DNA from 2 places in the Pantoea sp. LMR881 genome. Region 1 is predicted to be linked to the other one. Evidence: predicted binding sites of a transcription regulator. Region 1 holds the regulator's gene; the other holds the start of a gene.
The links. Region 1 encodes PurR, which represses purine synthesis genes. Its sites were predicted from a motif close to CANGCAAACGTTTGCNTG; they were not measured.
Positions count from the first base shown of each region.

Region 2: a site for PurR is predicted at 4,392-4,409, ahead of cvpA (colicin V production protein). Genes of this name have one in related genera too.

Region 1 covers NZ_JAPVOK010000002.1:660,343-671,212, forward strand. Annotated here, with positions in the region: partial or broken gene O3W44_RS04885 (C40 family peptidase) at 22-793, shown strand; gene cydH (cytochrome bd-I oxidase subunit CydH) at 834-923, opposite strand; gene purR (HTH-type transcriptional repressor PurR) at 1,205-2,230, shown strand; partial or broken gene punR (DNA-binding transcriptional activator PunR) at 2,227-3,131, opposite strand; gene punC (purine nucleoside transporter PunC) at 3,239-4,438, shown strand; partial or broken gene cfa (cyclopropane fatty acyl phospholipid synthase) at 4,756-5,902, shown strand; gene O3W44_RS04915 (riboflavin synthase subunit alpha) at 5,954-6,607, opposite strand; gene O3W44_RS04920 (MATE family efflux transporter) at 6,810-8,183, shown strand; tRNA gene O3W44_RS04925 (tRNA-Val) at 8,336-8,412, shown strand; tRNA gene O3W44_RS04930 (tRNA-Val) at 8,416-8,492, shown strand; tRNA gene O3W44_RS04935 (tRNA-Val) at 8,503-8,579, shown strand; gene pykF (pyruvate kinase PykF) at 8,922-10,334, shown strand; gene O3W44_RS04945 (major outer membrane lipoprotein) at 10,637-10,870, shown strand, end outside.
Region 2 covers NZ_JAPVOK010000002.1:3,454,975-3,465,844, reverse strand. Annotated here, with positions in the region: gene O3W44_RS18215 (histidine ABC transporter permease HisQ) at 1-372, opposite strand, end outside; partial or broken gene argT (lysine/arginine/ornithine ABC transporter substrate-binding protein ArgT) at 569-1,350, opposite strand; gene O3W44_RS18205 (UbiX family flavin prenyltransferase) at 1,599-2,168, opposite strand; gene purF (amidophosphoribosyltransferase) at 2,288-3,805, opposite strand; gene cvpA (colicin V production protein) at 3,843-4,328, opposite strand; gene dedD (cell division protein DedD) at 4,593-5,312, opposite strand; gene folC (bifunctional tetrahydrofolate synthase/dihydrofolate synthase) at 5,302-6,570, opposite strand; gene accD (acetyl-CoA carboxylase, carboxyltransferase subunit beta) at 6,660-7,571, opposite strand; gene O3W44_RS18175 (DedA family protein) at 7,728-8,381, opposite strand; gene truA (tRNA pseudouridine(38-40) synthase TruA) at 8,414-9,217, opposite strand; gene O3W44_RS18165 (aspartate-semialdehyde dehydrogenase) at 9,217-10,227, opposite strand; gene pdxB (4-phosphoerythronate dehydrogenase PdxB) at 10,411-10,870, opposite strand, start outside.

The DNA of each region.
Region 1 (10,870 bases):
AGCTCAACCTGTAACCGGACTATGCGTTTACTGATTACGCTTTTCATCCTGGCATTTGCCCAGCTGTTCTTTAACGTGGCTTCTGCTTCACCGCAGGCACCGGTTAATGCCAGTTCGCATAAAGCGGAGACAAAAAGTGCACGTGAAGATGAACGACGCAAGCGACGTCCGGTAAAAGCATCGGTAAAAAAATCACGCCAGGCCACAACGCAGAAACTCAAACTAAAAAAGCAAAACACGTTGGGGTTGCACAACCGACGTCCGCTAAAAAACGCACGCCTAAAACAGCTAAAAAGCGTTACGGCCATCAGCGTTCATCTGACATTGTGGCGGCTAAAAGCAACGCTATCAGCACCATCAAAATGAGTAAGGCTCACCGGCAGCGTTATCAAAAAGCGCGTGAAACCGCGATGGCAAAGCTGATGGGGCAATTGGGTAAACCTTATCAGTGGGGCGGTACCTCGCCTCATACCGGTTTTGATTGCAGTGGATTAGTCTGGTACGCCTACAAAGATTTGCTGAAATTTAAAATCCCACGCACCGCCAATGAAATGTATCATTTGCGTGATGCAGCGCCGGTTAAACGCGAATCCCTGGAAAAAGGCGATTTGGTTTTTTCCGTATTAATGGCCGCGGCACCGCCGATCATGTGGGTGTTTACCTCGGAAATGGCAAATTTATTCAATCGCCACGGACCGGCAAAGATATTCAGATCAGCGCCCTTGGCGAGGATTACTGGCAACGACATTATATCGGTGCGCGGCGTATGATGACGCCAAAAACGATTCGTTAACGTCAGATCAAAAAAGCCGGGAACTGTCCCGGCTTTTTTATTAATGCAGAATCGCGGTAAAGCTAAACACCACAATCATCAGCAGCGCCGCGCCCGTGGTCGCCAGCGCCAGTTTCAGATCGGTACTCATCTCGTTCTCCTTAGTCACACAGTTTGTAGGGATAAGGCATTTTCCCATACGACCCGGTAAAAATCTCGTTTTATCCGCTCAGCCTTGTTAGAATCCAGCCTTTGTTGCGCAACGCGCGCAACGTCGGTTCCGTTCGCAGTCTTCTTTTGGCGTAATTAACCCGCCCAGACGCCTTTTTACCGGCAAAATTACTGCATATTTGCGGGCAAAACCCTTAGCAGACGCAAACGTTTAACATTATGCTTATCAGCGAGTTGCGATAAGTCCGGGAGTCCTTTTTCATGGCAACAATTAAAGATGTGGCGAAACGTGCTGGCGTTTCTACAACGACCGTCTCTCACGTCATCAATAAAACGCGTTTTGTGGCGGAAGAAACGCGCAATGCAGTCTGGCAAGCCATTCAGGAACTGCATTATTCACCCAGCGCGGTTGCCCGCAGTCTGAAGGTGAATCACACCAAAACGCTGGGATTACTGGCGACCTCCAGCGAAGCGCCTTATTTTGCTGAAATTATTGAAGCGGTGGAAAACCATTGTTTCGACAAGGGTTACACGCTGATTTTAGGTAACGCGCACAACGATCTACAAAAACAGCGTGCTTATCTCTCGATGATGGCGCAAAAGCGCGTCGACGGGCTGTTGGTGATGTGCTCAGAGTATCCTGATGATCTGCTAAAAATGCTGGAAGAGAACCGCAACATCCCTATGGTGGTGATGGACTGGGGCGAATCTCGCGCCGATTTTACCGATACCGTTCTGGATAACGCCTTTCAGGGTGGCTATCTTGCCGGCCGCTATCTGATAGAGCGCGGACATCGCGATATCGGTGCAATTCCTGGCCAGCTGGAACGTAACACCGGAGGCGGCCGCCATGCCGGTTTTTTGAAAGCGTTAGAAGAAGCAGGTATTCAGCCCCGCGCAGAGTGGATTGTACAGGGTGATTTTGAGCCAGACTCAGGTTATCAGGCAATGCAGCAAATTCTGTCGCAAAAACAGCGGCCTACTGCGGTATTTTGCGGCGGCGACATTATGGCGATGGGCGCGATCTGTGCGGCTGATGAGATGGGTTTGCGCGTACCACAGGATATTTCCGTCATTGGCTATGATAATGTGCGCAACGCACGCTATTTCACGCCGGCTCTCACCACGGTGCATCAGCCGAAAGCTCAGCTTGGCGAAAAGGCGCTGGAGATGCTGCTGGATCGTATTACCAGCAAGCGTGAAGAGTCACAAACTATTGAGGTCCATCCAACCTTAATTGAACGTCGCTCAGTGGGTTATGGCCCTTTCCGCGACTATCGCCGCTAAACTTCGCTTAACCACTCTTGATTAAGCGTTTGCGCATCACCCAGGTAATTGAGCAACCAGCCCAGCGCCGGTGATGCGCGATCTTCAGCCCAGCTGACGCAGCAAGGGCTTTCCGGAAAAGCGACTGGCAGCGTCAACTCCACTAACTCGCCTGCATCAAGCAGCGGATGTGCCAGATGGCCCGGCATCATTGCCACACACAATCCTCCCAGCACACAATCCAGCCCGGTTTGCCAGTCCGGCACCACCAGCCGACGCTGATTATCTAACGTCCAGGTCATGCGGCGTGGCAAAGCCCGTGAGGTATCTTCCAGCACCAGTGAAGGCCAGCGCCGTAGCGTGTCATCATCGAGCTGGCTTTCCTGTGTCAATGGATGGTTATGCCTCACCACGCAACGCCAGTTCAGCGCCCCCATATCCTGAAAGGCAAAACGCCCTCCCACCGGAATGGCCTGCGTTGCACCGATCGCCACATCGACACGCCCGTCAGCCAGCGCATCCCAGACACCATTAAAAACTTCATAGCTAATGTGTAATTCCATGTCCGGGAAGTGGCGATAAAAATCTTTACCAGCTGTCGCGTGCGTTCAGGTTTGACAATGCAGTCAACTGCAATGCTCAACTGACCGCGCCAGCCATTGGCCAGCTGCTGGCATTGCCGTCGGGTAGCCAGCATTTTTTTGATGACGCTCCGCCCTTCACGTACAAAATGCTCACCCGCCGGGGTTAAAACTACTTCACGATGCTGGCGTTCAAATAAGGGCACCGCCAGCCAGGTTTCAAGCTGACGCACGGTATAACTAATAGCAGAAGGCACACGATGCAGCTCCTGCGCAGCGGCGCTAAAACTTCCGCCTCTGGCCACGGCATCAACCACTTCTAACGCATATTCTGACCACATAATCTGCCTGCAAAAAATTTAACAGCAATCGGCAAATATTAGCGTTTCACAGCACGAAGTGCACCTTTTACACTCTGCCGCGTTCATTGCTTAAAAATGAGAACCTAATGTTAACCAATAAAACATTCATGCCTTATCTTGCCCTGCTCAGTATGTTGGGCTTTTTAGCCACAGACATGTACTTGCCTGCCTTTGGTGCGATGCAGCAAACCTTTAATACGACACCCGGCATCATCAGCGCCAGTATGAGTCTGTTCCTCGCGGGGTTTGCCTGTGCGCAACTTTTCTGGGGACCGCTGTCCGATCGTATCGGTCGTAAACCTGTACTGCTGGCGGGCCTGGGATTATTTGCTCTCGGTTGCGCCGGGATGTTATGGGTAAACAACAGTGTATTGATGCTGCTGCTGCGTTTCATTCAGGCTGTTGGGGTGTGTGCTGCTGCAGTAAGCTGGCAGGCTTTGGTTGTCGATCGTTATTCACCGTCTCAGGCCAATAAAGTTTTTGCAACCATTATGCCGTTAGTCGCGCTGTCGCCAGCGTTAGCGCCGCTGGTCGGTGCCTGGCTGATCAGCCATTTCCACTGGCGTTCAATTTTTTTGCTTCTGACTGCTGTCGCCCTGATGCTGATCCTCGTGACATTGCGTTTACCGACAGTGCATAAAACGGTGGATGGAAAAACTAAACAGCCTGGTTTTATTACCCTGTTACGTTCGTCAGTCTACAGCGGCAACGTCTTGATCTATTCCGCTTGCTCTGCCAGCTTTTTTGCCTGGCTTACCGGCTCGCCGTTTATTCTGGCTGCTATAGGCTTAACGCCAGCGGATATTGGCCTTAGCTATATTCCGCAGACTCTTGCGTTTTTACTTGGTGGGTTTGGCTGCCGCGCCCTGCTCAACCGACTGAACGGTAAACAACTTTTGCCCGGGCTGCTGGCGCTTTACAGCCTGAGTATTCTGGCGCTGTTTGCCGTTTCGCTGGCCGGAATGAATAATTTGCTCGCGTTATTGTTGCCGTTTTGCGGCATGGCGTTAGCGAACGGGGCTATTTATCCCATCGTGGTCTCCAGCGCCCTGCTGCCTTTTCCTCACGCCACCGGTAAAGCCGCGGCGCTGCAAAATACCCTACAGTTAGGTTTATGCTTTATTGCCAGCCTGGCGGTCTCTGCAGGACTTCAGCATGCGCTTATTACCACCACGCTTATTATGGCGCTGACCATTTTGCTGGCATTACTGGGCTATCGCCTGCAGCGTTATTCTGGCGCACAAACTGACATTGCCTCCTCCAAAACTGCCTGCCAGGATAATTAATAAGACGGCATTGTTTTTAGTTAGCACCCTAACAATAAGCCGTTGAATATTGACCCGCGTGAGAATATACTCATTCGGGTCAATAAATCTGCACCAAATCAACAAGATAATAGCAGGAAATTTTTGGCGACCTTGTCGCTGGGATGGTGTCTGCACGATGTACGTTATCGTTGTGTCAGACTGAAATTGTTCCGTTTCAATCCTCTGTAATACGTCGGATATCTGGCGCACGGGCCATTCCGTGACTTTTCTCACAACCCTGGAGAAATTGACTATTCTTTTTCTCAGGTTCAGGTCGGACAGGTGATGGAGAAGCTATGAGTTCATCGTGTATAGAAGAAGTGAGCCTTGAACAAAACCATTGGTATCGTATCGTTCATGAATTGGTGGAACAGGCTGATATCGAAATCAACGGCTCTCGCCCTGGGATATTCAGGTAAATAACCCTGAATTTTTCAAACGTGTCTTACAGGAAGGTTCGCTCGGCTTGGGTGAAAGCTATATGGACGGTTGGTGGGAATGCGAGCGGCTGGATATGTTTTTCCACCGCGTGCTTAAACATAAACTCGACCAAAAGCTGCCACACCATTTCAAAGATACGTTGCGTATCGCTGCCGCTCGCCTGACTAATCTACAGTCCAGGAAGCGTGCCTGGATCGTCGGTAAAGAGCATTATGATCTGGGAAACGATTTGTTTTCACTGATGCTCGATCCTTACATGCAATATTCCTGCGGTTACTGGAAAGAGGCCTCCACGTTAGCGGAAGCGCAGGAAGCCAAATTAGATATGATTTGTCGCAAATTGCAGCTGGAACCCGGTATGTCGCTTTTAGATATCGGTTGTGGCTGGGGGGACTGGCCGCCTATGCGGCACGGCATTATGGCGTCGCGGTTCATGGTGTTACCATTTCAGCCGAACAGCAGAAAATGGCACAGCACCGCTGTGAAGGTTTAGACGTTACTATTCTGCTGCAGGATTATCGTGACCTTAATCAGCAATTTGATCGTATTGTGTCTGTCGGTATGTTTGAACACGTTGGCCCCAAAAATTACGCGACCTATTTCGATGTCGCTGATCGTAATTTAACGCCAGACGGGTTATTTCTGTTACATACTATTGGCGCAATCAAGACGAATATGAATGTTGATCCCTGGATCGACAAATATATTTTCCCTAATGGCTGTTTACCTTCCGTTCGTCATATTGCTGATGCCAGCGAGCCACATTTCATTCTTGAAGACTGGCATAATTTTGGCGCGGATTATGACACGACATTAATGGCCTGGTATGAACGCTTTTTGCAGGCATGGCCGCAACTGGAAGGTAACTATGGTGAACGCTTCAGGCGTATGTTCTCCTATTATCTCAACGCCTGTGCAGGCGCGTTCCGCGCACGGGATATTCAGTTATGGCAAGTGGTGTTTAGTCGCGGTGTTGAAGGCGGATTACGCGTCGCGCGTTAAGTAAGATAATAAACAATAAAGGCGCATAAGCGCCTTTTTAATTTGTCAGCGTTATTCCTGATGAGGCTGTTCCGCTAATGCTTTCAGGGCGGCGGCATCACGTTGCGCCAGTACGCGCTCCACCGTCTCGACTATTGCCTGAGTGTGGGGGTCGATTTCAATATTAACGCGATCACCAAAGCTTTTTGCGCCTAGCGTAGTGCGCTCTAACGTTTCAGGAATCAGGTAAACGCAAAATTTAGTTTTCATCACATCGCCAACGGTCAGGCTAATACCGTCAATGCCAACAAACCCTTTGTGCAGAATATATTTCATCTGCAAAGGATCCTGAATTTTAAACCACACTTCCCGATTATTTTCTGACTGAATAATTTTGCAGATTTCAGCGGTGGTCATAATATGACCTGACATTAAATGCCCACCGATCTCATCGCTGAACTTCGCTGCGCGCTCAATATTGACTACGTCACCCTGTTTTAAATCGCCGAGGTTGGTCACGCGTAACGTCTCTTTAATAAGGTCAAAACTTACTAAATCGCCGTCAATGGCCGTCACGGTCAGACAGCAGCCGTTGTGCGCTACCGATGCGCCTAACGCTAAGCCCGGCAGTAATTCTGGCGGGAGTCTGACAATATGAGTGCGGAACAGCTCTTTTTCTTCAATGGACACAATTTCTGCGGTGCCCTGCACAATACCGGTAAACATAGTCGTTGCCTCTGCGAAGTTTACGCTAGTTTATCACAGCTAAAGCAAGCTGTTAGGTTTCAGGCGTGTCCGGCTCTTTACAGCCCGAGAAACCGCATTGTGTGACAAAGATTGGAGAAACTTATTACGCCAGTTACACTAGGTCGCGCTCTTCTTTGGGGCTTATTCGCTCTCTTGTTTAACTATTAAGTCAGGTGCTTACGTGCAGAAGTATTTAACAGAAGCGCGTCAATTGCTGGCCCTTGCGATTCCTGTCATCCTGGCTCAGGTGGCTCAAACCGCAATGGGATTTGTGGATACCATTATGGCCGGCGCGGTGAGCGCCACGGATATGGCCGCCGTTGCTGTCGGCACGTCTGTTTGGCTTCCGGCCATTCTGTTTGGTCATGGTCTTCTTCTTGCATTGACGCCCACCGTTGCGCAACTCAACGGTTCAGGCCGCCGCGAACGTATCGCTGAGCAAATTCGTCAGGGTTACTGGCTGGCATCTTTCGTGGCTATTTTTATTATGCTCGTGCTATGGAATGCCGGCTATTTGATCCGGGCAATGCACGATATCGATCCGCTTTTAGCACAAAAAGCGGAGGGATATCTTCATGCCTTGCTGTTTGGCGCACCGGGATATCTGTTTTTTCAGGTGATGCGTAATCAGTGCGAAGGCTTATCAAAGACCAAACCGGGTATGGTGTTGGGCTTCATCGGCTTAATGGTGAATATCCCGCTTAACTATATCTTTATTTATGGACACTTCGGCATGCCCGCTCTGGGCGGCGTCGGTTGCGGCGTTGCGACAGCCTCCGTTTACTGGGTGATGTTTCTCTGTATGCGCTTCTGGGTACGCCGTATGGGCAGTATGCGAGATATTCGCATGGCGAGCCGCTGGTCATCCCCTTCATGGCCTGTGCTGCGCCGTTTAGTTACGCTGGGCTTGCCCGTGGCGCTGGCCCTGTTTTTTGAAGTTACGCTGTTTGCTGTGGTTGCCCTGCTGGTCTCCCCGCTCGGTATCGTTGATGTTGCCGGACACCAGATCGCACTTAACTTCAGCTCTCTGATGTTTGTCATACCCCTGTCGATTGGCGTCGCTACGACGATCCGCGTGGGACATCGACTGGGCGAAGGCTCTGTTGAACAGGCGTGTGTTTCAGCATGGGCCGCGCAGGGCGTCGGGATAAGCATGGCCGCCGTGACGGCAATTTTCACCGTCACCTTTCGGCATGAAATCGCGCTGCTGTATAACGATAACCCTGAGGTCGTCACGCTTGCAGCGCAACTGATGTTTCTGGCAGCCATTTATCAATTCTCTGATTCTATTCAGGTGATTGGCAGCGGCATTTTGCGTGGCTATAAAGATACGCGTTCCATCTTCTTTATCACGTTTATTGCTTACTGGCTGCTGGGTTTGCCCACCGGTTATATTTTAGGCTTAACCAACTGGGTTGTTGCACCATTGGGTCCGGCTGGTTTTTGGTGCGGATTTATTATCGGCCTGACTTCGGCCGCGATAATGATGCTATGGCGTATTCGCCGGTTGCAGCAACTGCCCGCGCAGGTGATTTTGACACGTGCGGCGCGCTAAGTGGTTGAACGGGCCTGAAAAGGCCCGTAACGGCTAAAAAACGGCGCATAGCGCAGTTGCTCAGCAGTCATTACGAAAAAAGCATTTTTCCCCTTGCCAGTCTCTCAGGCTGCCGTTAATATTCGTCCCCGCTGTCGCCCTGACAGCGTGTTGCGCTCTTAGCTCAGTTGGTTAGAGCACCACCTTGACATGGTGGGGGTCGATGGTTCGAGTCCATTAGAGCGCACCAAGTGCGTCCGTAGCTCAGTTGGTTAGAGCACCACCTTGACATGGTGGGGGTCGGTGGTTCGAGTCCACTCGGACGCACCAATATTGAAATGCGCTCTTAGCTCAGTTGGTTAGAGCACCACCTTGACATGGTGGGGGTCGATGGTTCGAGTCCATTAGAGCGCACCACTTCTTGTTTTTCTCTGTTGCGCAACTCCCTTTTTCTTGATCTGCGTCGCTTAACCGCTCCGCTTTTTAATTGGTTTTCGCACACTTAGCGTCTATACTGTGCCGCGTTGTTCACTTGAAAGGTTTCAGCGCACACGTGCTTACAGCGATAACTCAGATTATTTGCGCAACAACAACAGGGTGGTTCACTAACGTAACCACACAACTTCCCTGCACGTCTGGCCTTCGTCACCTATTCTTACTTTGTACCGTCCGTTTCGATTTCAATCAGAATTTTCACTTCGATGCCGTGCCATCGAATCCAGACCTTTATCATCCAACACAACTTACAGATAACCTGTCATGAAAAAGACTAAGATCGTTTGTACTATCGGTCCAAAAACCGAATCAGAAGATATGCTGACTCAACTGCTTGAGGCTGGCATGAATGTTATGCGTCTTAATTTTTCTCACGGTGACTATGCCGAACATGGCCAGCGCATCACAAATATGCGTGCCGTGATGGAAAAAACCGGTCGTCAGGCGGCTATTTTGCTGGACACCAAAGGCCCTGAAATTCGTACTATGAAACTGGAAGGCGGCAATGATGCGTCTCTGAAAGCGGGCCAGACGTTCACTTTCACTACCGACCAAAGCGTGATCGGTAACAGTGAGCGTGTCGCTGTGACCTACCCAGGTTTTACCGCTGATCTAAAAATTGGTAACACCGTTCTGGTGGATGATGGCCTGATCGGCATGGAAGTGACCGAAGTCACCGAAAACACTGTGGTATGTAAAGTGCTGAACAACGGTGACCTGGGTGAAAACAAAGGTGTTAACCTGCCTGGTGTTTCCATTCAATTGCCTGCTCTGGCTGAAAAAGACAAGCGAGACCTGATTTTTGGTTGCGAACAAGGCGTCGATTTCGTTGCGGCATCCTTCATTCGTAAACGTTCTGACGTGCTGGAAATCCGTGAGCACCTGAAACAGCACGGCGGCGAGCATATTCAGATCATCTCTAAGATTGAAAACCAGGAAGGCCTGAATAACTTCGATGAGATTCTGGATGCTTCTGACGGCATCATGGTCGCTCGTGGCGATTTAGGGGTTGAAATTCCGGTTGAAGAAGTAATCTTCGCGCAGAAGATGATGATCAAAAAGTGTAATAAAGCCCGCAAAGTGGTGATTACCGCAACGCAGATGCTTGACTCAATGATCAAAAACCCCCGCCCTACACGCGCTGAAGCCGGCGACGTCGCTAACGCGATTCTTGACGGCACAGACGCCGTTATGCTGTCAGGCGAAAGTGCTAAAGGCAAATATCCGCTGGAATCGGTTAACATCATGGCAACCATCTGCGAGCGCACCGATCGCGTAATGAAACCGCGTATTGATAGCCAGAACGATGCTCGCAAACTGCGCATTACCGAAGCTGTTTGCCGCGGTGCCGTTGAGACAGCGGAAAAACTGGAAGCACCACTGATTGTGGTTGCGACCGAAGGCGGTAAGTCTGCTAAAGCCGTGCGTAAATACTTCCCAAATGCCACCATTCTGGCGTTAACCACGAATGCCACTACAGCGCGTCAGTTAATTCTGAGCAAAGGTATTGAGACGCGTTTGGTGCATGAAATTGCATCTACCGATGATTTTTATCGTCTCGGCAAAGAAGCCGCCCTGGAAAGTGGTTACGGCCAAAAAGGCGATGTCGTCGTATTAGTTTCTGGTGCATTAGTACCAAGTGGAACGACAAATACTGCGTCAGTACACGTTTTATAATAGTTTTAAACCTTCTTATTTAAAGCGCCTTATTTAGGCGCTTTTTTATTTCACACTTAATACAAATTCAGAAAAATTCCAATCGAAATTAACTATTCAAATTCCCTTTAAATTAAGGTTAATCCGATTAAATCTCTCTGTTTTCGCTAAATTTTTTTATCATCTTCTGCGATTCGCTGTTTCTTTGAGCGAACGAACACGTTTAAGCATCTTCTTATCAAAAATTTATTCTCAACTTAAAAAGCTTTGTGTAATACTTGTAACGCTACATGGAGATTAACTCAATCTAGAGGGTATAAATAATGAATCGTACTAAACTGGTACTGGGCGCGGTAATCCTGGGTTCAACTCTGCTGGCTGGTTGCTCAAGCAACGCTAAAATTGACCAGCTGTCTTCAGACGTTCAGACTCTGAACGCTAAAGTTGACCAGCTGAGCAACGACGTGAACGCAGTGCGTTCAGACGTTCAGGCTGCTAAAGATGACGCAGCTCGCGCTAACCAGCGTCTGGACAACCAGGCTCACTCTTACCGTAAG
Region 2 (10,870 bases), 2.8 Mb from region 1:
AATTTGCCCTTTTGGTACGGCGAGGAATGCACCACGGAAGGTTTCGGTAAAGTAGGCTCCGTAAATGAAGCCAAGCGTAATAATACCGGCCACCATCGGGTCGATATCGAACTGGGCAACGCCAAGCGCATCAGTGACCTGGTTTAAGGCAATTTGCAGACCGTAGAAGATCAGCAACATGAGAACAAGATCGGGAACGCCACGGATCAGCGTGGTATAGCCTTCAAAAATTACGGCTAAAAGTCGACTGCGCGACAGCTTAGCACCCGCGCCAATCAAGCCGAGGATAACCGCCAGCAGCACTGAACTGAGCGCCAGCTCAAGCGTCACCAGTGTGCCTTTAAGAATTACATCAGAATAGCCATACAACATGGAAAGGTCCTGTCGTGGGGTTAAACAAAGTGCTGCCTGCTCACATCAGCTCGCAGCTATACCTAAATAATTCGCGTTGCAGGAAGGCAGCAAGTTCGCTCCTCCCCGCAAGCTTACTCAAGTAAGTGACCGGGGGAGCGAGCGCAGCCAACGCACCTGCAGCGCGAAGTATGACGGGTATAAAGGACAGGTTTAGTTAGTCACCATATACATTAAAATCAAAATACTTCTTCGCCAGCTTGTCGTAAGTCCCGTCTTTGCGCATCTCATCAAAGGCTTTGTCGATAGCGGTTTTCAGTTCAGTATCCCCTTTACGCAGGCCCATACCGGTGCCGACGCCAAAGATTTGGTCATCTTTCACGGCCGGACCGGCAAAGGCGTAGTTCTTACCGACAGCCTGCTTCAGAAAGCCTTCACTTGCCTGAATTTCGTCCTGGAACGCAGCATCAATACGGCCCGCATTCAGGTCCTGATAAACCAAATCCTGGTTAGCATACGGCGTGACGGTTACGCCTTTTGGTCGCCAGTATTGATTGGCATAGGTTTCCTGGGTTGTACCCTGCAACAGACCAATATTTTTGCCTTTCAGAGAGTCGACAGTTGGCTCAATTTTTGCGCCTTTCGGTGCCACTAAGCGTGCATTGGCAGCGTAGAGTTTTTCAGAAAAGGCGATCTCTTCCTGACGTTTTGCTGTGATTGAAAGTGATGAAATGATGGCATCAATTTTCTTGGCTTTAAGAGAAGGAATGAGCGCATCGAAGTCGCTTTCAACGTAGGTGCATTTAGTGTTAATGCGTTTGCAAATTTCATTGGCCAGATCGATATCAAAGCCCACTAACTGCCCTTGCGCGTTTTTTGACTCAAACGGTGGGTAAGTTGGATCAGTTCCGATGCGGATAGAGCCAGGAGCGCAGCGAAGACGCTGGCGGCGCTGGACAAGCCCAACATCAGAGAAAGAGCCAGAACACGCTTTTTCATAGATTACCCTCAAGTAAGTGCTTTTTGTTATGTGCTACGTGATGTGTTTGCGCAGGTTAATTTGCATGTTTCATGCCAGTTCTGCAAGTTATCAGCATACTTAGCGTGACGCTGAACAGGCGAAAATGCGCTGTTTGTGAGGGAATATATCAGCGATGTCACCGAGAAAAAGCGATGTTGTTAACTTTTGGTGCATTAAATGCACGAAGAGTGATCCCTGGCGCGCGGATGCACCATAAAAGTGCAATCTATGCACCTTGCCAGCGCGTAAACAAATCTTCCGGTAATTCGATATCAAACTGGTCAATAACGCGATTTACGGTTTGATCAACCAGCTCTTCAATGTTTTGTGGACGATGATAGAAGGCAGGAACCGGTGGCATGATAATGGCCCCAAGCTCAGCAGCAGTAGTCATCATGCGTAAATGGCCCAGATGTAGCGGTGTTTCACGTACACAAAGCACCAGCTTGCGCTGCTCTTTCAATACCACATCGGCGGCACGTGTTAATAAAGAATCGCTGTAGCTGTGCACAATACCCGACAGGGTTTTCATTGAGCACGGCAGAATGGCCATGCCGAGAGTTTTAAAGGAGCCAGAGGAAATCGTTGCCGCAATATCGCGCACATCGTGCACCACATCCGCTAATGCCTGCACATTCCGTAAGCTGTAATCGGTTTCCAGCCCCAGCGTCTGACGCGCCGCCTGGCTCATCACCAGGTGTGTTTCCACCTCTTCCACCTGCTGTAAAACCTGCAGCATGCGCACGCCGTAGATCACGCCGCTGGCACCAGAAATGCCAATGATGAGTCGTTTCATAATTCAGCCTTGCTGTCTCAAAGTGGGCCATCATAACGCGGCTGCATAAAATAGAAAAAGGCGAGATTGCTCTCGCCTTTTTTCACTGCCGGTACGGTTTACTGGCTTAACACAAAGTCTCAGCCTTCGTTGTGCAGTTCGAGGTTCTCGACCTCATTTTGACGCGCAATCGCTTTTGCGTCGTCATTACGCAAGGATTCGAGATATTCCAGATAACGCTGGTCAACATCTTTGGTGACGTAAACCCCGTTAAATACCGAGCATTCAAACTGGGTAATGTCTGGGTTCTCTTCACGTACTGCTTCGATAAGATCGTTCAGGTCCTGGAAAATCAGTGCATCGGCTTTGATCAGCTGACAAATTTCATCCACTTCACGACCGTGAGCAATCAGTTCAGTTGCGCTTGGCATATCAATGCCGTACACATTCGGGAAACGGATTTCTGGTGCCGCTGATGCCAGGTAAACACGTTTTGCACCCGCTTCACGCGCCATCTCAATGATTTGCTCTGAGGTGGTGCCACGCACAATAGAGTCATCAACCAGCAGGACGTTTTTATCACGAAACTCAGCGCGGTTAGCGTTCAGTTTGCGGCGCACTGCGCTGCGACGTAACTGCTGACCCGGCATGATAAAGGTACGGCCCACATAACGGTTTTTCACAAAACCCTGGCGATACGGTTTATCCAGAATACGGGCAATTTCCAGCGCGATATCAGTTGAAGTTTCTGGAATCGGGATAACAACATCAATATCCAGATCTTCCCACTCGCGGGCAATTTTTTCGCCCAGTTTGGTGCCCATACGCACACGTGCACTGTAGACAGAAATTTTATCGAGGAAAGAGTCCGGACGTGCAAAATAGACGTATTCGAACAGGCACGGATTGCTTTTCGGGTTTTCGGCACACTGGCGGGTAGAAAGCTGGCCCTGCTCAGTAATATAAACCGCTTCACCCGGTGCAACGTCACGGATAAATTCAAAGCCCAGCGTATCCAGCGCCACGCTTTCAGAGGCCACCATGTATTCGGTGCGGCCATCAGCGATAACTCGCTTGCCCAGCACCAGCGGGCGAATACCGTTCGGATCGCGAAACGCAACCATGCCGTGACCGATAATCATCGACACAACCGCATACGCACCACGCACCTGCTGATGTACTGCGGCCACGGCGGCAAAGATATTGTCAGCTTCCAGCGGATAGTGCTGAAAACGATCCAGCTCCTGCGCGAAAATATTCAGCAGAATCTCAGAGTCTGAAGTGGTGTTAACATGGCGACGGCCTTTTTCGAACAGCTTTTTACGCAGTTCGTGCGCGTTGGTCAGGTTACCGTTGTGCGCCAGAGTAATACCGTACGGCGAGTTTACATAGAAGGGCTGCGCTTCAGAGGCGCTGGAGCTGCCCGCCGTTGGATAACGTGCGTGACCGATGCCCATATTGCCCTGCAAACGCTGCATGTGGCGTGCTTCGAAAACGTCGCTGACCAGGCCATTTGCCTTACGCAGGCGGAAGCAATTCAGCGCATCAATAGTACAAATGCCTGCGGCATCCTGCCCGCGGTGCTGAAGCACCGTTAACGCGTCATAGATCGACTGGTTTACCGGCATGAAACCGGTGATACCGACAATACCGCACATGTTGTCATTTCCTCATTAAGCCGCACTCCCGGTAGCGTCACCGGGGTAAAAAACTCGACGTGCTTTTCAGGTAATCAAAAAACCACCTGATTATATAACTGAACTGGGGAATGAGTTGAGACTGTTGCCAGTCCGGACTTTTCGAAAATCCTGTGAATGTATCAAGGAAAAAGAGCATAGCAGCTACAATCAGCACACCACGCAACGCCCCGAAACAGACTCCCAATACCCGGTCGGTTCCCGACAAGCCAGTTTTTTCCACCAGCGAGCCGATAACGTAGTTCACAATCGCTCCCACAATCAGGGTAGCCACGAACAGCACCCCGATAGCGATACCGTTACGAACCAGTTCGTCGTCAAAACCTGTAAACCAGACTGCAAGGTAGGCGTAGTAATGACTGGCGACAAAAAACGCACATCCCCAGGTAACAAGAGATAAGGCTTCCCGAACAAACCCACGGATCAGGCTGACCAGAGCCGAAAAACCAACTACCGCAATAATGACGTAATCAATCCAGATCATGAACTCTTCCAGCGCCAGCGCATTTGCACCCCTGCATCCAGTTCGGGGCGCATTCTAACAGAAAAAGAAAACGTTTGCGTAGCGGTTTTCTTTTTCTGTTTCCATAAAAAGGGCGATGAAAAAATCCCTTCCTCGCCCATGGGATTATCAAAAATTTAACGTCTTGAAAACTAACTTACTTATGCTTTTTTAATCCTTTAACCGGGCATCTCCAGATTAAAAAGAGGCTGCCTGTTATTGCTATCGGCAACATCAATTGATCTTTTAGCGGGTGCTGTACGGTTTAACCACACCACCTAAACCGGAAAGGCTTTTTAGCTCAGAAACAGAGCTTTGCAGCTTCGCTTTTGACGCGTCAGGGCCAACATAGATGCGGGTAATTTGTCCCTGCACTGGCGTAGACGGTACGGTAAAAGCGCGATAGCCCGATAAACGCAACTGCGCGACGATCTCATTGACCTTGCTGGCGTTCTTCAGGGCACCAAGTTGCACCACATAAGCCTGACCAGCTGGTGCGGACTCTGCTGCTTTTGGCTGTTCCGCCGGTTTAGGCTGTTCAACTGGCTTCGGTTGCTCAACCGGCTTAGGCTGCGGTTTTGGCCTGGGTTGCTCAACCGGTTTCGGCTTAGGCTGACTCACCGGCGGCACAGGCGCAGGCTGATGAACTGGCGGCGGCGTGACGACACTGGGTTCGCTGTTATCCGCGGGTTTGTTACTGCCATGCTCAGCCACGCTGTTCGCTTTACCGCTGCTGTTATCCACTGCCGCGCCGGCACCTTCAGGTGGCTGAGCGGGCAGAGACTGGGTCACCGGCGGCACCATTTCACTGTCCTGCTGATCGTCTGGTTTAGGCACTAGCGGAATAGCGGCGAACTCTTCTTTATAATGCTTCTTTTTGCCATCCAGCAGCCCTGGCAGCACAATCACGCCAACGGCGACCAGAATAATGGTTCCGACTAAACGGTTTTGAAACTTACTCGCCACGCTCTTTCTCCGTTTCCATCGATTCCATGACCTGCGCAACGGTGTGGAAGGAGCCACACACCAGTACGATGTCCTGCGGCTGTGCCTGCTGGCGCGCCTGCTGCCATGCGCTGTCAACATCGGCAAAAGCCTGCGCCTGCGGCAAATGCATCATTAACTGTTCAGCGGTTGCACCGCGCGGCCCTTCCAGCGGCGCGCAGTACCAGTAATCAACCTCTGGTGCTAATGCCGCCAGGGTGCCCGCAATATCTTTATCATGCAGCATGCCTACCACGGCATGAACCGCACCCTGCGCGGGTAAAGTCGCAAGACGCGACGCCAGATAGGCTGCCGCATGTGGATTGTGTGCCACATCCAAAATCACGCGCGGTGATTCGCTTACGGTCTGAAAACGCCCCGGTAAAACCGCCAGCGGCAGGTTGGCACGAATCTGCGCTTCACTGACCGTTAATCCCGACGCACGCAGCGCAACCAGCGCAGTGGCAGCATTCGGCAAAGGCACCTGTGGCAGCGGCAGATCGCTAAGATCGCCCTGCACATCGCGCAGCGACCAGCTTTCGGCTTGTTGACGATATGACCAGTCCCGGCCGCGCTGTAGCAGTTGCGCGCCCTTCTCGTTTGCTACTGCAGCAATACTGTCTGGCATATCAGGTTCGCCAACTATCGCCGGTTTGCCTGCGCGAAACACGCCTGCTTTTTCGCGGCCAATGCTTTCACGATCCGGGCCCAGCCAGTCGGTGTGATCCAGCGCGATGCTGGTAATGACCGCCACATCAGCATCAACGATATTGGTGGCATCCAGACGACCGCCGAGGCCGACTTCCAGAATCACCACATCAAGTTGTGATTGCCGGAACAGGTTCAGGGCCGATAACGTGCCGAATTCAAAATAGGTTAGCGAGATATCACCGCGTCCAGCTTCGATTTCTGCAAAGCTGGCAGTGTGCAGGGCTTCACTCAGCTCCTGACCCTGAACGCGCACGCGCTCGGTATACCGCACCAGATGCGGGGAGCTGTAAACGCCCACGCGATAACCGGCTGCTATCAGCAAGGTTTCCAGGGTGCGGCAGGTTGTGCCTTTGCCATTGGTGCCCGCGACGGTGAAAACGAAAGGCGCAGGCTTCAGCAGATCCAGACGTCGCGCCACCTGGCGAATACGATCCAGTCCCAGTTCTATGGCCTGAGTATGAAGGTGCTCAAGATAATAAAGCCACGTGGCCAAAGGCGACGTGGCTTGAGGAAGGTGAAGAGTGTCCATATGTCCCGTTTTGCAAATTTATACCCGGTCTGTGAAGGGTATACGGTGCATTGGTAAAAGGCGCGACCGGCGCGCCTTTCTATCTCCTGTCAGGCCTCGTTGCTCTCCGGCTCAGTCGTTGGTGCAGACTGGTCACCATCATGCAGCGGTGCCGGCAGGTTCGTCATTTTTGCCAGCAGGCTCGCCAGTTTATAGCGCATTTCCGGGCGACGGATGATCATGTCAATCGCACCCTTTTCAATCAAAAACTCACTGCGCTGAAAGCCCGGTGGCAATTTTTCACGCACGGTTTGCTCGATAACACGCGGCCCGGCGAAACCGATCAGTGCTTTTGGTTCCGCGACGTTCAAATCGCCCAGCATCGCAAAGCTGGCAGAGACGCCACCCATGGTTGGGTCAGTCAGCACAGAGATATAAGGCAGACCGCGTTCCTGCATTTTTGCTAATGCTGCGCTGGTTTTTGCCATCTGCATCAGCGACATCAGAGCTTCCTGCATACGCGCGCCGCCACTGGCGGAGAAGCAAATCAGCGGGCAGTTCTCTTCCAGAGCCTGCTCAACCGCGCGGACAAAACGCGCACCCACGACAGAACCCATCGAACCGCCCATAAAGGCAAATTCAAAAGCTGCAGCCACAACGGGCATACCGTGAAGTTGGCCTTTCATTACGATCAGCGCATCTTTCTCATCGGTTGCTTTTTGTGCCGCAACCAGACGATCTTTATACTTCTTCGAGTCGCGGAACTTCAGCAGATCTTTCGGTTCCAGCTCGCTGCCCAGCTCTACCAGTGTACCCTGATCGAGAAAACTCGCGAGGCGCTCACGGGCATGCATACGCATGTGGTGGTCGCACTTCGGGCAGACTTCAAGATTACGCTCCAGCTCGGCACGGTAAAGTACCTGGCCACAACTGTCGCACTTCGTCCAGACCCCTTCAGGGATGTTGGCGCGGCGCGCAGGCGTAATATTGCTTTTATTAAGAATGCGTTCAATCCAGCTCATTGATGACCTTTCTGTTAAAACTGACCTGGTCCAGTCGTCTTGATGCTGCTGATTTAGCCTCAGCAGACGGGAAATGTCGCTCATTAAACCACAACCCGTTCAGACTGTGGATAAAAATCTGGTCTTACCCCTGAGCGACGTGACCGTTTACGGCTGTCAGTGCTGTTTAGCCTGACGGCGATGACGCCAGATTTCAATCACACCCGGCAAAATTGAGACCACGATAATGCCGACAATCAGCAGTTTGAGGTTTTCCTGCACCACAGGCAAGTCACCAAACAGGTAACCCGCATAGGAGAACAGCAGCACCCATGCTAATGCGCCGGTAACGTTGAACAGCGCAAAATGACGATAGGACATGTGCCCCATTCCGGCAACAAAGGGGGCGAACGTGCGCACAATTGGCACGAAACGCGCAAGAATAATGGTTTTTCCGCCGTGACGAGCGTAAAACGCATGCGTTTTATCGAGATAGCTACGGCGAAAAATTTTGGAGTTCGGGTTACTGAACAGACGCTCGCCAAACAGACGACCAATAGTGTAGTTGACGGCATCGCCCAGAATCGCCGCAATCACCAGCAGCGTGACCATCAGATGAACGTTGAGATCGTTACCTGGCAATGCCGCCAGCGCACCCGCAACGAACAGCAGTGAATCACCCGGTAAAAATGGCGTGACCACTAACCCCGTTTCGCAGAACAGGATCAGGAACAAAATGGCGTAAATCCAGATACCGTACTGCGCCACCAGCTCGGCTAAATGCACATCAATGTGCAAAATAAAATCGACCAAAAAATGGATAAACTCCATAACGCTCCCTTATCCGTCATGCTTTAAGTGAATTAATCCGCGAGGAACAAGGGTCCCATCGACGGCTGTGGTAACGCAAAGTGGGATGGATAATCCACCGCCACCAGATACAGCCCTTCAGCTTTCGCCGTTGCCGCTGCCAGCGTGCGATCTTTCGCAGCCAGTAAGGTTGCCATCCACGTTTCGGGCTGATTGCCGCAACCAATTTCCATCAGGCTACCCACAATATTGCGCACCATATGATGTACAAAGGCGTTAGCCTTGATATCAACAATCACATATGGCCCCTGGCGCGTCACATTCACATGCATGACGTTACGCCATGGCGTTCGTGACTGGCACTGCACGGCACGGAACGACGTGAAGTCGTTTTCGCCTAACAAACACTGAGCTGCGCGCTGCATTTTTTCCGCATCCAGGGGATGATAAAAATGCGTCACGCCGCTGCCTAAAATCGCCGGGCGCAGGCGCTGGTTGTAAATCACATAGCGATAGCGTCGTGCCGTGGCGCTAAAGCGCGCATGGAATTCATCGGGCACGGCTTTAACCCAGCGCACAGCAATATCAGCGGGCAAATTGGCATTTACACCCAGTGTCCAGGCACCGTCAGCGCGGCGTGAGGTGGTTTCAAAATGCACCACCTGTCCGGTACCGTGTACGCCTGCATCGGTACGTCCGGCACAAAAGACACTCACCGGATGATCCGCGACTTTTGACAGCGCCCGCTCCAGCTTTTCCTGTACGCTGCGCACTTCCTGCTGACGCTGCCAGCCGTAATAGCGGCTGCCGTCATACTCAATGCCGAGCGCCAGTTTCTGCATCTGACTATCGGACATTAATAGAAGTACTCCTGAACCAGTTTTTCAGCTGTTTTCACTGCCATCAGCGCGCCACCGAAGCGGACGTTATCGGCTACAGACCAGAATTGCAGCAATTCCGGCATACCGTAGTCATTACGCACGCCACCAATACTCAGCTCGCCATGACCAGAGGCATCCGTCACGGGCGTCGGGACATCACTCTCTTCGCTCAGGTTAATATCCGCGGTCAGGGCCAGTTCTGCACGCGCCTCTTCTGCCGACAGCGGACGCAAATTCTCAACGTGAACAATTTGCGCATTACCGTAAAACACAGGTGCCTGCACGCTGGTGACCGCGATGGGCAAACCGTCGTCCTGTAGCACTTTACGCACCTGATCAACCAGGCGACGCTCGCTCTCAACGCTGCCTTCCGCATCAGCCTGCTGTGGCAGCAGGTTAAACGCCAGCTGGCGGCCATAGAAATGCTCATCCGCAGGCACGCCGTTGAGTAAACGTGCGCTCTCACCCGCCAGCGCATCAACTGCGCGTTTGCCGTGATTAGAGACGGCAATCAGGTTGGTGACCTGTAAACGCCCTAAACCTGCCGCATCGGTGAGAGGTTTGAGTGCAGTGAGCAGTTGACTGACCAGGCTGTCAGCCACGCTGATGATATTGCGATTACGGTAATCTGCCAGTACATGTGCGTTAACGTCCGGCACCACCAGCGGTACATCCGGCGACAGAGCAAACAGTTCGCTGCTGTCGATCACCAGACAACCTGAATTAGCGGCTTCTTCAGCATAACGGGCCGATGCGTCACGTCCGGCAACAAAAAATGCCAGCTGCGCGTGTGACCAGTCAAACTCCGCTGCGTTTTGTACCTGAACGGAACGTCCCTCATAACGCTTGGTTTCACCGGCGCTGTTTTCACTCGCCAGCAAATACAACTCACCAACCGGGAACTGGCGTTCAGCCAGCAGCTCCAGTACAGCGTTCCCTACTGCGCCTGTCGCGCCAAGTAGCGCAATATTCCAGCCGTCAGACATGTTGGTTTACTCCAGACAATGACATAAAAACAGAAGGCGGTGATGTCACCGCCCAGGAATTCAGATTTATTCCCCCTTTATACCCCACGCCGCAGAGGCGTTTGCTGCGTGTGTTCACCGCCGGTCACTTACTGAAGTAAGCGCCTGGAGATTCACACGCTTGCCGCCCTGCTGCAACGCGGATTATTTTGGGGAAAATATTGCGTTAAAACCAAGTTGATTCAGCAAATCAGCCGTTGCGCGCTCATCACAAACCACCTGTAATGAGGACCATTCGCGTCGCTCTTCATACTGCTTACGCAGGCGATCAAATTCACCGGGAATGGCAGCCACTTTTCGCAAGGGGGCATCATCGCGGCGCACATCATACACCAGATGCGCCAGTCGTTTCAGTGTTGGCTGATCGAGTGGGCCATGCAGGGTAATGTGGCTAAATTCCGGTGTAGGTAGCAGCTCACTTAGCGGCACCTGCTGCGGCTGTCCGATAAAGGCACTCCAGGCTTCAAACACCTGCGTTGTGCCGCGCGCCTTGCCTTCCAGCGTGTAGCCCGCAATGTGCGCAGTCGCGATATCAACGCTGTCGAGCAGTTCCAGCGACAGCTCCGGTTCTGGCTCCCAGACATCCAGCACTACGCTGAGATCT